Regions from separate parts of the Streptomyces sp. NPDC052682 genome, predicted to be linked through region 3. Evidence: riboswitches for the same ligand, from Rfam matches in the RefSeq annotation. Region 3 holds a riboswitch; each other region holds the start of a gene.
What was found. Region 3 has a riboswitch for thiamine pyrophosphate ahead of thiC (phosphomethylpyrimidine synthase ThiC). Riboswitches for the same ligand answer to the same signal wherever they lie in the genome.
Positions count from the first base shown of each region.

Region 1: another riboswitch for thiamine pyrophosphate. It lies ahead of AB0K80_RS19735 (thiamine ABC transporter substrate-binding protein); the one in region 3 lies ahead of thiC (phosphomethylpyrimidine synthase ThiC).
Region 2: another riboswitch for thiamine pyrophosphate. It lies ahead of thiO (glycine oxidase ThiO); the one in region 3 lies ahead of thiC (phosphomethylpyrimidine synthase ThiC).

Region 1 is NZ_JBFATS010000011.1:243,395-247,737, reverse strand. It holds gene AB0K80_RS19740 (iron ABC transporter permease) at 1-596, opposite strand, end outside; gene AB0K80_RS19735 (thiamine ABC transporter substrate-binding protein) at 635-1,726, opposite strand; TPP riboswitch at 1,808-1,914, opposite strand; gene rlmN (23S rRNA (adenine(2503)-C(2))-methyltransferase RlmN) at 1,990-3,096, opposite strand; gene AB0K80_RS19725 (hypothetical protein) at 3,222-3,539, opposite strand; gene AB0K80_RS19720 (dehydrogenase) at 3,718-3,918, opposite strand; gene AB0K80_RS19715 (e9imm peptide) at 4,308-4,343, opposite strand, start outside.
Region 2 is NZ_JBFATS010000005.1:318,447-322,789, reverse strand. It holds gene AB0K80_RS10270 (thiazole synthase) at 1-261, opposite strand, end outside; gene thiS (sulfur carrier protein ThiS) at 264-464, opposite strand; gene thiO (glycine oxidase ThiO) at 461-1,657, opposite strand; TPP riboswitch at 1,655-1,766, opposite strand; gene AB0K80_RS10255 (FAD-dependent oxidoreductase) at 1,925-3,178, shown strand; gene AB0K80_RS10250 (Rv2175c family DNA-binding protein) at 3,255-3,620, shown strand; gene thiE (thiamine phosphate synthase) at 4,031-4,343, shown strand, end outside.
Region 3 is NZ_JBFATS010000008.1:262,601-266,943, reverse strand. It holds gene AB0K80_RS15275 (SsgA family sporulation/cell division regulator) at 1-299, shown strand, start outside; partial or broken gene AB0K80_RS15270 (YibE/F family protein) at 395-1,786, opposite strand; TPP riboswitch at 2,276-2,465, shown strand; gene thiC (phosphomethylpyrimidine synthase ThiC) at 2,458-4,251, shown strand; gene AB0K80_RS15260 (VWA domain-containing protein) at 4,322-4,343, shown strand, end outside.

The DNA of each region.
Region 1 (4,343 bases), on a different contig from region 3:
ACGCCGAAGGAGGTGAAGGTGAACAGGAAGACCATCAGCGCGGCGGCGGCCACGGCGGGCGCGAGCGCGGGCAGGGTGACCTGCCGCCAGGCCTTCAGCGGGGAGGCGCCGAGCATCCGTGCGGCCTCCTCCTGCCGCGGGTCCAGCTGCCCCCACAGCCCGCCGACCGTCCGGACCACGACCGCGTAGTTGAAGAAGACGTGCGCGAGCAGGATCGCCCATACGGTGGTGTCGAGCCGTACGCCCCACAGCTCGTCGAGCAGTCCGCCGCGCCCGACCAGCGCCAGGAACGCCGTACCGACCACGACGGTCGGCAGCACGAACGGGACGGTCACCACCGCCCGCAGGATCTGCTTGCCCCGGAACTCCAAGCGCGCGAAGACATACGCGCCGGGGAGCGCCAGCAGCAGGGTGAGCGCGGTGGAGACGAGCGCCTGCCAGGTGGTGAACCACAGCACGTGCCGGATGTCCGGCTGCGCCGCCACGTCCCCGATCCGGCCGATCCGCCAGACCCCGTCGAGCTTCAGGCCGCGCACGACGATCGCGGCGACGGGGTAGGCGAAGAAGACCGCGAAGAACGCGACGGGCACGGCCATCAGCCCGAGCCGCGCCCCCGCGCCCCTGATCCGGCCGGTTACTTCAGTACGAGTGACGTCCACGACTTGACCCACTCGTCACGGTGGCCGGCGATCTTCGCCGGGTCCATGGTCTGGGGATCCTTCGCCTGCGGTCCGTACGTCAGGAACTCCTGCGGCACCTGAGCGCCCTCGAGCACCGGGTAGACGAACATGTTGAGCGGCATGTCCTCCTGGAACCGCCTGCTGATCAGGAAGTCGAGGAGCGCCTTGCCGCCCTTGGTGTTCTTGGCGTTGGCCAGCAGCCCCGCGTACTCGATCTGCCGGAAGCAGGTGCCGTCGGCCACCCCGGTCGGCGCGGTCTTCGGCCGCGGGTCGGCGAAGACGACCTCGGCGGGCGGCGAGGAGGCGTACGACACCACCAGCGGCCGGTCGGCCTTCGCCTTCTTGCCGCTGGAGGAGCCGGAGAACTCCTCGTAGTAGGCCTGCTCCCAGCCGTCGACGACCTTCACGCCGTTGGCCTTGAGCTTCTTCCAGTAGCCCTGCCAGCCCCCGTCCCCGTACCTGGCGGCGGTGCCGAGCAGGAAGCCCAGGCCGGGCGAGGAGGTCGAGGCGTTCTCGGTGACGAGGAGGTTCCTGTACTGGGGCTTGACGAGGTCGTCGAAGCTCCGCGGCGGCTGGAGCTTGTGGTCGGCGAAGTACTTCTTGTCGTAGTTGACGCAGATGTCGCCGGTGTCGATGGGCGTGACCCGGTGCTTGTCCTCATCGACGCGGTACTCGGGCTTGATCCGGTCCGCGCCCTTCGCCTCGTACGGCTGGAACAGCCCGTTGTCGAGCGCCCGGGAGAGCAGGGTGTTGTCGACGCCGAAGAAGACGTCGCCCTGCGGGTTGTCCTTGGTCAGGATGGCCTTGTTGACGGCCTGCCCGGCGTCGCCGCTCTTGAGGACCCTGACCTTGTAGCCGGACTCCTCCTCGAACGCGGCGATGACCTTCTTGGAGGCGGCCCACGAGTCGTGGCTGACCAGGGTCACCGTCCGGGACTCGGTCCCGGCCCCCTGGCCGCCGCCCTCGGACGACCCGCACGCGGCGAGGCCGCCGACCATGCCCAGCCCGACGACCACGGCCGTGAACCGCTTCTTGGTGATGCTCACTGGATTCCTCCTGGAGGGACCAGGAAGAGACGCGGCCCTGCCCGGGACCCCTTGGCGGATGTCCCGAGCAGGGCGCAACAGCTCGAGTGATGACCGATCTCCCTACCCAGAATGACCTGGGCGAGGTTCAGAGGGTCTGCGGCCGGTCGCCGCACTCTCAGCGCTGTGGCGCTCCCCTGTCGGAATATGCAGATGTTCTTGCGTGGATGTTCGTACGCGGATGTCCTCACCCGCGTCCTTACACGGTACTTACGCCGGTCAGACTACCGCTCGCTCGCGGCGAGCTGACCACAGGCCCCGTCGATCTCCTGGCCCCGGGTGTCCCGGATCGTCACCGGCACACCATGGGCGGCGATCGCCTCCACGAAGGCCTTCTCGTCCTCGGGCCGGGAGGCGGTCCACTGGGAGCCCGGCGTCGGGTTCAGCGGGATCAGGTTGACGTGCACGGGCCTGCCCTTGAGCAGCCGGCCGAGCCGGTCGCCGCGCCACGCCTGGTCGTTGATGTCCCGGATCAGCGCGTACTCGATGGACAGCCGCCGCCCGGACTTGGCGGTGTACTCGAACCCGGCGTCCAGCACCTCACGCACCTTCCACCGCGTGTTCACCGGGACGAGGGTGTCGCGCAGCTCGTCGTCGGGCGCGTGCAGCGAGATGGCGAGCCGGCACTTGAAGCCCTCGTCGGCGAACCGGTGGATGGCCGGCACGAGACCGACCGTCGAGACGGTGATGCCGCGCTGCGACAGCCCGAGCCCGTCCGGCTCCGGGTCGGTCAGGCGCCGGATGGCCCCCACGACCCGGTTGTAGTTGGCGAGCGGCTCCCCCATGCCCATGAACACGATGTTGGACAGCCGCGCCGGACCGCCCGGCACCTCACCGTCGCGCAGGGCGCGCATCCCGTCGACGATCTGGTGCACGATCTCGGCGGTGGACAGGTTCCGGTCGAGCCCGGCCTGCCCGGTGGCACAGAACGGGCAGTTCATACCGCACCCGGCCTGCGAGCTGATGCACATGGTCACCCGGTCCGGGTACCTCATGAGCACCGACTCGACGAGCGTGCCGTCGAAAAGCCGCCACAGCGTCTTGCGGGTGGTGCCCTGGTCGGTCGACAGATGCCGCACGACCGTCATCAGCTCGGGCAGCAGCGCCTCGCGCAGCCGGTCCCGCGAGCCGGCCGGGATGTCGGTCCACTGCTCCGGGTCGTGCGCGTACCGCGCGAAGTAGTGCTGCGAGAGCTGCTTGGCACGAAACGGCTTCTCACCGACCGCGACGACCGCCTCCTTGCGCTCGGCGGGCGTGAGATCGGCGAGATGCCGCGGCGGCTTCTTGGCTCCGCGCGGGGCGACGAAAGTGAGTTCTCCGGGCTTAGGCATGGCTCAACCAGTGTCGCAGATCCAATCGGGTGACCTGGGGCTGTCGCTCGCTACGACGGTCGTCAGTAGTCGTCGTCGGTCGGCACTGAGCGGCCTCGGACGGCCCAGAGACGGCCCAGCGGAGATCACTCGTCGGCTGCGAGCCACTCATCGAGCCGGAGCTTGACCTGGTGGTTGTGGGCGACATGCCAGATAACCTCCCCGCTGACGAAGGCCCCAAGGGCCGGGAGGTCCATCCCGTGGGGCATGGCTGTGATCTCTGCCAGCGTTATGGCGTTCGGCACGCCGTCTATACAGATGAAGACCCCGAAGGGCTGGCGACCGATGACCTCGCCGGTGATTCGGCTTCCTACAGGCAGGGCCGCGACGGTTGCCGCCCAGTTCGACCGGACCGCATCAGCGGCCGGCGCTTCAGAGCCCGTGGGCCAGGCGTACTCATCCATCGGTAGATCATGACGCCTTGGGACCGGTGCTTAGAAGATGCGGGCACGCCTTGGTGAGCCGGTCCGATCGTCCTGTGCCGCTACCGCGCCGGGCTGCCGAGCGCCGCTGCCGTCCGCCGTCGTTGCCGTCAGCGCTGCCGTCACTGCCGTCGGCGGCAACGTCCGTGAGCACCGCATGTCAGCGGAACAGCCCCGGTACCGGGCAGACCTCCAACGGTTCGTCCGGCCGGTCTGTCCAGCTCCACCAGACGTGCTGATCGGCACACCGCCACAGCGACCGGCAGGTCCGACGGCCGTCGTCCTCCCGCTCGGAGAGCACCAGGCCGCCGGACTCCATGGGTTTGCTGCACTCGGGACAGGCCGGGGCATCGTTGGTCATGCGGCGCACCCTAACGGAACGACCTCTTCGTCCCGAAGCAACTTGGGTGGGCGGTTGACCTTGGGCTGGCGTGGCTCTGACCTGCTGTCAGGTCCCCTGGTCTGCGTGCGTGGGCGTTGTCACGCAGCTACACACTCACCTACGGATCGGACATCATGTCCTGCCACAGACACGAGAGGCGAGTGAGAACCACCGTCTGTCTTGCCAGCTAGCTACGGTGAGCACGATCCCGCTGTAATGCCCGCTGCCGCCGGCGCGCCGCCGGGCGGGGCCGCCGCTGGCGAAGACAGAGCGGCGGCCCCGCCGAAAAGGCGGCGCGCACCCGCGCCGTGCGCGGGCTTGATAGACGTAGGGAAACTCTTACCGCGCCTCGATTACACGACGTCTGATCACAGGGCGAACGGCTGGTAGGCCGGTGCTCGGTC
Region 2 (4,343 bases), on a different contig from region 3:
GAGGCGGGCGGTCAGCACGGCCTCCCCGGCGGTGAAGCAGCCGGCCGTGTTGGGCAGGACGCGGATGCCCAGCCTGTCCAGGACGGACAGCACGGAGCCGTGCACCGAGGGGTTCACCCGCCGCATCGCCACGGTCGTCAGCTCCGTCCCGGAGGCCACCAGGGCGCGTTCCAGCACCTCGAGGCTGGGTGCCCCGCCGGTACCCATGATCAGGCGGGACGTGAAGGACGTACCGCCGAGGACGAAGGGGTCGTCGGCCATGGTCAGCCTCCTTGGACGGCGGTGAGGACTTCCACGCGGTCCCCTTCGGACAGGGGCGTGGCGGACCACTGCGCGCGCGGGACGACGGTTTCGTTGAGGGCGGCGGCCACCCCGGAGGGCGCCCGGGTGAGGGACTTCACGACGGTGTCGAGGGCCGTGCCGGGCTCGATCTCGCGGGGCTCGCCGTTGACGTGGATGTTCATGCGGGCTGCTCCGTGAGGGCCGCCGCGCCGCTGAAGCGCTTCGGTGTGAAGGGGCGGGCCTCGTCCGGGAGTTCACCGGTCGTCAGGACGTGCGCCATGACGTCCCCGGTGACCGGGGTGAGCAGCACGCCGTTGCGGTAGTGCCCGGTCGCCAGCAGCAGCCCGTCCAGCCCGGTCGGGCCGAGCAGCGGCGCGTTGTCGGGGGAGCCGGGCCGCAGTCCGGCCCGGGTCTCGGTGAGCGGCAGCTCGGTGAGGCCCGGGACCAGCTCGTGCGCGTCGCGCAGCAGCTCGTACACGCCGCCCGCGGTGACCGTGGTGTCCCAGCCCATCTCCTCGCTGGTCGCGCCGATGACCAGCTCGCCGTTCTCGCGCGGCACCAGGTAGACATGGCTGCCGCGCACCACGGCCCTGACCGTCCGGTTCAAGAACGGCGTCCCGTGCGCCGGCATGGTCAGCCGGACCACCTGCCCCTTCACGGGCCGTACGGGCGGCAGGACGTCCTGCGGAACGCCCGCCAGCCGCCCGCTGAGGCTGCCCGCGGCGAGCACCACCTGCCCGGCGCTCAGCGCGGTCCCGCCGGCCGTGACGACCCCCGCGGCCCGCTCCCGCAGGACGGTGAGCCGTTCGGCCCACTCCCGGTGGAAGACCACGCCCGCCCGCTCGCACGCGGCCACCAGCGCCCCGGCCAGCCGGCGCGGGTCGATCTGGTGGTCCCCGTCCACCCGCAGCCCGCCGCGCACGCCCGGCGCGAGCATCGGCTCCAGGCGTCGGCACTCCCGCCCGGACAGCCACTGCGACTGAAGGCCCGACTGCTGCTGCAGGGCGTGCAGTTCCCGCAGGTGGGCGCGGTCGTCGGCGTCCAGGGCGACGGCGAGCGTGCCGCTGCGGCGGTAACCGAGGTCGCGGCCGGTGACGTCGGCGAGCTCGGCCGCGAAGTGCGGGTAGCGCCGCGCCGAGGCCAGGTTCAGGGCGAGCAGCGTCTGCTCCCCGTAGTGCAGCTCCGTGACGGCGGCCAGCATCCCGGCGGCCACCTGCGCGGCTCCGCCGCCCGGCTCGGGGTCGACCACGGCCGTGGCCAGCCCGCGCTGCGCGGCGCGCCAGGCCGTGACCAGGCCGATGATCCCGCCCCCCACGACAAGGACGTCTGACGTGTCGGACCTGGGCGACACAGACGTGTCGGACGTGAACGACATGGGCGTCCAGCCCCTCCCTTCGCCGGCATGACCCGGATCAGGTTCGTACGGTCGGAGGCCGCCAGCCTCCCTCTCAGCCCGGTGCGTCCGGGCTCCCGCGAGTGCTTTACGGTGGCCACCCTAGCCCTCCGGGCTCCGCACTTGTAAGGGAGCCGCCCGCTGGGTACCCGGGAGGGGAGTCGGGCAGGACGACGGCACGGGCGTTGTGGAGCAGGTCACGGGGCACGAGCCCTGACTGACGGTATGTCAGCTGTCTATGGTGATCAGGTGAGCGAGCAGACGCAGGAAAGCGCTCCCCGACAGGGTGGGCCCGCGCCGCGCCGCGTGGTCGTGGCGGGCGCCGGCATGGCCGGGGTGCAGACGGCGGTCGCCCTGCGGGAGCAGGGCTTCACCGGCACCGTGACCCTCATCGGCGCGGAGCCCCACCAGCCCTACGACCGGCCGCCGTTGTCCAAGGCCGTGCTGCTCGGCAAGGCGGAGGGCTCCGCCTTCGACGTGGACTTCGAAGCGCTCGGCATCGAACTGCGGCTCGGCTGCGAGGTGCTGGGCCTGCACCCCGCCGACCACCGGCTGGACACCGAGGCCGGGCCCGTCCCCTACGACGTCCTGGTCGTCGCCACCGGCGCCGAGCCGGTCCGGCTGCCGGGCGCCGAGGGCGTCGCCGGGGTGCATCTGCTGCGCACCCTCGACGACGCCGAGCGGCTGCGGCCGGTGCTCGCCCGGCAGCACGACATCGTGGTGGTCGGGGCCGGCTGGATCGGCGCGGAGTTCGCCACCGCCGCGCGCGAGGCGGGCTGCGCCGTCACCGTCGTGGAGGCCGCCGACCGGCCGCTCGCGGGCGCGCTGCCCGACGAGGTGGCCGCGCCCATGGCCGCCTGGTACGCCGACGCGGGTGTTCAGCTGCGGACGCACACGCGCGTGGCGCGCGTCGAGTCCGGCGCGGTGGTGCTGGACGACGGCACGCGGCTGCCCGCCGGTGCGGTCGTCGTCGGCATCGGGGCACGTCCCGCCACGGCCTGGCTGGCCGGCTCGGGAATCGTGCTGGGGGCCCAGGGGGAGATCCTCGCCGACGAGCACCTGCACGCGTCCGTGCCGGACGTCTACGCGGTCGGCGACTGCGCCTCCTTCCCGTCGGCGCGGTACGGCGAGCGCCTGCTGGTCCACCACTGGGACAACGCCCTGCAGGGGCCGCGCACGGTGGCCGTGAACATCGTCGGGCGGGCCACGGGGCAGGCCCCGGCGGTCTACGACCCGGTGCCGTACTTCTGGTCCGAGCAGTTCGGGCGGTTCGTCCAGTACGCCGGTCACCACGCGGGTGCCGACCGGATGGTGTGGCGGGGCGACCCGTCCGGTCCCGCCTGGACGGTCTGCTGGCTCCGCGACACCCGCCTGGCCGCGCTGCTGGCGGTGGGCCGGCCCCGGGACCTGGCCCAGGGGCGCCGCCTGATCGAGTCGGGCGTGCCGATGGATCCCCTGCTGCTGGCGGACCCGGCGAGGCCCCTGAAGGCGGCCACGGCGTAGCCGGCGCCACCGGCGCGTGCCCCGGGTGGACCGGCCTGACTTCCGACTGTCAGTGCCGGATGGCAGGCTTGTTCCCGTGACCGAGATTGACGCGAAGATCGATGCTCTCGTCCCCGCCTGGCTCACCCTGCCCGACATCGCCGAGAAGCTCGGCGTGGAGGTGACACGCGTCCGGCAGCTGGTCAAGGAGGGCCAGCTCATCGCCGTACGCCGTGGTGAGAACAAGGCACTGCACGTCCCCGCGGACTTCATCGACGGGGACAGGGTCGTCAAGGGCCTGTCCGGGACCCTGACGCTCCTGCGGGACGACGGCTTCACGGTCGAAGAGATGATCGAGTGGCTCTTCACGCCCGACCCCAGCCTGCCCGGCACGCCCGCGCAGGCACTGCGTGAGAACCGCGGCACGGAGGTGAAGCGCCGCGCCCAGGCGCTCGCCGTCTGACCGAAGCCCACTCGAACAACGTCCGGCACTGTCCGACCAGGGCCGGACCTGAACACACCGCCCGGTGCCCGGGCCGCGGCCACACGGGCCACGGCCTCGGGCCGTGCCGTGCCTGCCGTGCCTCCAGGGCCCGTGGCCGGGGGCGGCTTCCACGGCCGCTGCCAGGGAGCGGGCCCCGGTCCCCTCTGTAGGCCCGGGCGTGCCCGCCACGGGCGGCTCCGGGTGCCCGCCCTCCGTGCCCGCACCGGACGTGCCGGCACGGCCCGTACGCTGGGTCAGGGCCGGCCCGAGGCCCGTGTGCCGGCCGCGGCCGTCCCCGCCCGCACGGCGACACCGGGAGCCTTCCGCGGCCCGTGCCCCCGGGCGCGGCCCGCGCGCACCCGTACACCACCGATACCGGGGGATCGTCCATGCCCGACACCGTCACCACCGCCCGCACGGCCCGGCTCGCCGACGCCCGCCTCTACCTGTGCACCGACGCCCGCAAGCGCCAGGGCGATCTGGCGGAGTTCCTGGACGCGGTCCTCGCGAACGGCGTGGACATCGTGCAGTTGCGCGACAAGGGCATGGAGGCCGCCGAGGAACTGGAACACCTGGAGGTCTTCGCCGACGCCTGCGCCCGGCACGGCAAGCTCCTCGCGGTCAACGACCGCGCGGACGTCGCCCACGCCGCCCGCTCCGACGTCCTGCACCTCGGCCAAGGCGACCTCCCGGTCCCCGCGG
Region 3 (4,343 bases):
ATGCCCCGGTGACCTGGGCGTTCGGCCGGGAGCTGCTGATCGACGGGGTGGGCCGGCCGTGCGGCGAGGGCGATGTGCGGGTCTCGCCCGTCGAGCCCGATGACCTCAGCGAGGTTCTGATCAGGCTTCAGGTGGGGGGCGACCAGGCGCTGTTCCGCTCGTCGACGGCGCCCCTCGTCGCCTTCCTGGACCGCACCGACAAGCTGGTGCCGCTGGGCCAAGAGGGTTCCCTGGCCGACTTCGACGCACACCTCGACGAGGCCCTGGACCGCATCCTGGCCGAGCAGGGCGCCGGGTGAAGCGTTACGGCAATCGGGTGATGTAACGCTTCACCGTGTGTCGCCCGGTGCGCGGGAACGCTTCTGCTCGGGGCATATGCCCGCCGGGCCAGGGGTCAGTGCTTGCGGCGGCGGCCCCGCCCGCCTCGTCCCGCCGTCTGACGGGCGGTCTCCGGCACGTCCTGCGACTGCCCCGGGCGGTCGGCCGAGACCACCAGCGCCGCCAGGGCCGTGGTCACCGGAACCGAGGCGACCAGCCCGATGGAGCCGACCAGCGTGCGCACGATCTCCTCCGCGACCAGCTCGCTGTTGGCGACCGTCCCCACGCTGCTCTGCGCGATGGAGAACAGCAGCAGCAGTGGCAGCGCCGCGCCCGCGTAGGCGAGGACGAGCGTGTTGACGACGGACGCGATGTGGTCCCGGCCGATGCGGATACCCGCGCGGTACAGACCGCGCCAGCCCATCGACGGATTGGCCTCGTGCAGCTCCCAGACCGCGGACGTCTGGGTGACCGTCACGTCGTCCAGCACACCGAGCGAACCGATGATGACGCCGGCGAGCAGCAGACCGCTCATGTCGATCCCGGGGTAGAGCCCGTGGATCAGACCGGTGTTGTCGTCGGTGTTGCCGGTGAGGGCGGCCCACCCGATGAACAACGACCCGAGGATGCCGATCAGCAGCAGCGAGATGAGGGTGCCGAGCACGGCCACGGACGTACGGGCCGACAGGCCGTGGCACAGGTACAGCGCGATCAGCATGATGGCGCTCGACCCCACCACCGCCACGACCAGCGGGTTCGAACCCTGAAGGATCGCGGGCAGGATGAACAGGTTCAGCACCAGGAAGCTGATGGCCAGCGCCACCAGCGCCATGACACCCCGCAGCCGCCCGACGACCACGACGGCGAGCGCGAAGATGCCGGCGAGCAGCGCCATGGGGAAGCGGCGGTTGATGTCGGTGACCGAGTACTGCAGATCCTTGGGCGCGGAGGGCTCGTAGGCGACCACGACCTCCTGGCCCTGGTGCAACTGCCGTGACTGGTCCGGCTGGACGATCTCCGTGAACGTACGGCCCTTGTCCTTGCCGGTGTCGACCCGGATCGTGGCCTTCTTGCAGGTCCCCTTCTCCTGCTGTACCGCGGAGGAACCTTCCGCGGTGGAGGTGTCACCGGTCGGGGGCACGCCCGAGGCGCCGGCGTCCCTGCAGCTCACCTCGATCACCTTGGTGACCGTGGCGTCCTGCGTCTGCCGGTCGAAGCCCACCCCGGTCCGCTCGTGCGGCGGGGCGCCGCCCGGCCACAGGACGGCGAGACCGACCAGCACCGCCGCGGCGAACGGGATCAGAACCGCCGCGATGACCTTGCGCAGGTGCTGGGAGACGGGTGCGGCGGGGCCGTGGGCGTGACTGTGGGCGTGGCTGTGGCCGCCACCGCCGCCCGCGCCGGGTCCGGGTCCGGGGCCGGGGCCGGGGGGATGGTCGTGACCACCACCGGAACCGTGACCTCCACCGCCACCGGAACCGGATCCGGGTCCGTGACCACCACCGGAACCGGGTCCGAACTCCTGAGTGGCACCGGCACCGGGGTCGTGACCGGGACCGGGTCCGAACCCGTGACCGGGACGGCCCCCGGGAACATCACCGGGTCCGGGCCTATGGCCGCCACCGGATCCCCAGTCCTCGCCGTTGCCATATCCGCCTCGGTCAGGCCTGGCCTCAGGGCCCTGGCCTGGGCTCTTGCCTTCACGCTGTTCCGGCCCGAGGCGCTGGCCCTGGTCCTGTCTCTGCCCCAGCCCGGACCTGTGGCCGAAGGCACGGGCGATGCCACGGCCGTCTCTCTGCCCGCCCCCGGGCCTGCCGCCGTTTCCGGCGCCGGATCCACGAGGCGGGTCGGGCGGTGGGTACGGGGGATGCTGCGTCGTGGTCACCGACCGATCATCGCAAGAAGGAGGGGGGCCCTCTGTTCACCGCGCCAGAATTGACGCTAGCGTGGAGCCACCTTTTGTACACGCGGGAGCTCGGAGCACCGGGCTGAGAGGGCGCTGACCTCCGTCCCAGCGATGTTTCACGTGGAACGTCGCTGGAGCCGAGTGATGTTTCACACGAAACATCGGCAGACGGAAACCGCTGCGTCGACCGCCGAACCTGTTACCGGGTAATGCCGGCGTAGGGAGTAGGTCTCATGACCAACAAGGACGCGCGCACGCCTGCCTCCACGCAGATCCCCACCCACGGGACCGACGGGGAGACCGGGAAGTCCATCGGCTGGCACAAGGCGTACATCGAGGGCTCTCGCCCCGACCTGCGGGTGCCGGTCCGTCAGGTGCACCTCACCAACGGGCGGTCGGTCACGCTGTACGACACATCCGGCCCTTACACCGATCCGCTCGTAGACACCGATGTCCGCAGGGGCCTGCCGCCGCTGCGGGAGAACTGGATCATCGCCCGCGGCGACACCGAGGAGTACGCGGGCCGTCCGGTCCGGCCCGAGGACGACGGGATCAAGCACACCTCGCCACGCGGCGGCCTGCGCAACCTCGACGCAGTGTTCCCCGGACGGCCGCGCCAGCCACGCCGGGGCCGCGACGGCAAGGCCGTCACCCAGCTCGCCTACGCACGGCGGGGTGAGATCACGCCGGAGATGGAGTTCGTGGCACTCCGCGAGAACGTCTCTCCGGAAGTGGTGCGCGAGGAGATCGCGGCGGGCCGGGCGGTTCTGCCGGCCAACGTCAACCACCCGGAGATCGAGCCGATGATCATCGGCAAGCGGTTCCTGGTGAAGGTCAACGCCAATATCGGCAACTCTGCGGTGACCTCCTCCATCGAGGAGGAGGTCGAGAAGATGACCTGGGCGACCCGCTGGGGTGCCGACACGGTCATGGACCTGTCCACCGGCCGCAACATCCACACCACCCGCGAGTGGGTGCTGCGCAACTCCCCCGTCCCCATCGGCACCGTGCCGCTCTACCAGGCCCTGGAGAAGGTCGACGGCAAAGCCGAGGAGCTGACCTGGGAGATCTACAAGGACACGGTGATCGAGCAGGCCGAGCAGGGCGTGGACTACATGACGGTCCACGCCGGTGTGCGCCTGGCGTACGTGCCGCTCACCGCCAACCGCAAGACCGGCATCGTCTCGCGCGGCGGGTCGATCATGGCCGCGTGGTGCCTGGCGCACCACAAGGAGTCGTTCCTGTACGAGAACTTCGAGGAGCTCTGCGAGATCCTCGCCGCGTACGACGTCACCTACTCCCTCGGTGACGGCCTGCGGCCGGGCTCGATCGCGGACGCCAACGACGAGGCGCAGTTCGCGGAACTGCGCACCCTCGGGGAACTCAACCGGATCGCGAAGCGTTTCCACGTTCAGACCATGATCGAAGGCCCGGGCCACGTCCCGATGCACAAGATCAAGGAGAACATCGACCTTCAGCAGGAGATCTGCGATGAAGCTCCGTTCTATACGCTCGGCCCGCTGACCACGGACATCGCGCCGGCGTACGACCACATCACCTCCGGCATCGGTGCCGCGATGATCGCCTGGTGGGGCACGGCCATGCTCTGCTACGTCACGCCCAAGGAGCACCTGGGCCTGCCCAACCGTGACGACGTCAAGACGGGCGTCATCACCTACAAGATCGCCGCCCACGCGGCCGATCTCGCCAAGGGCCACCCGGGCGCCCAGGAGTGGGATGACGCGCTGTCCGACGCCCGTTTCGAGTTCCGGTGGGAGGACCAGTTCAACCTGGCCCTCGACCCGGACACGGCACGGGAGTTCCACGACGAGACTCTGCCGGCCGAGCCCGCCAAGACGGCACACTTCTGCTCGATGTGCGGACCGAAGTTCTGCAGCATGAAGATCTCGCAGGACATCCGCCGCGAACACGGCGGCAGCCAGGCCGAGATCGAGGAGGGCATGGCGCAGAAGTCGAAGGAGTTCGCGGCCGCGGGCAACCGCGTGTACCTGCCGATCGCGGACTGAGAACGGCCAGGGGGCGGGTGATCCGGCCTGCCCCCTCCCACCCCCGGCCGCGACTGGGCAGACTGAGGCCATGACAGCGATGCCCCTGAGCA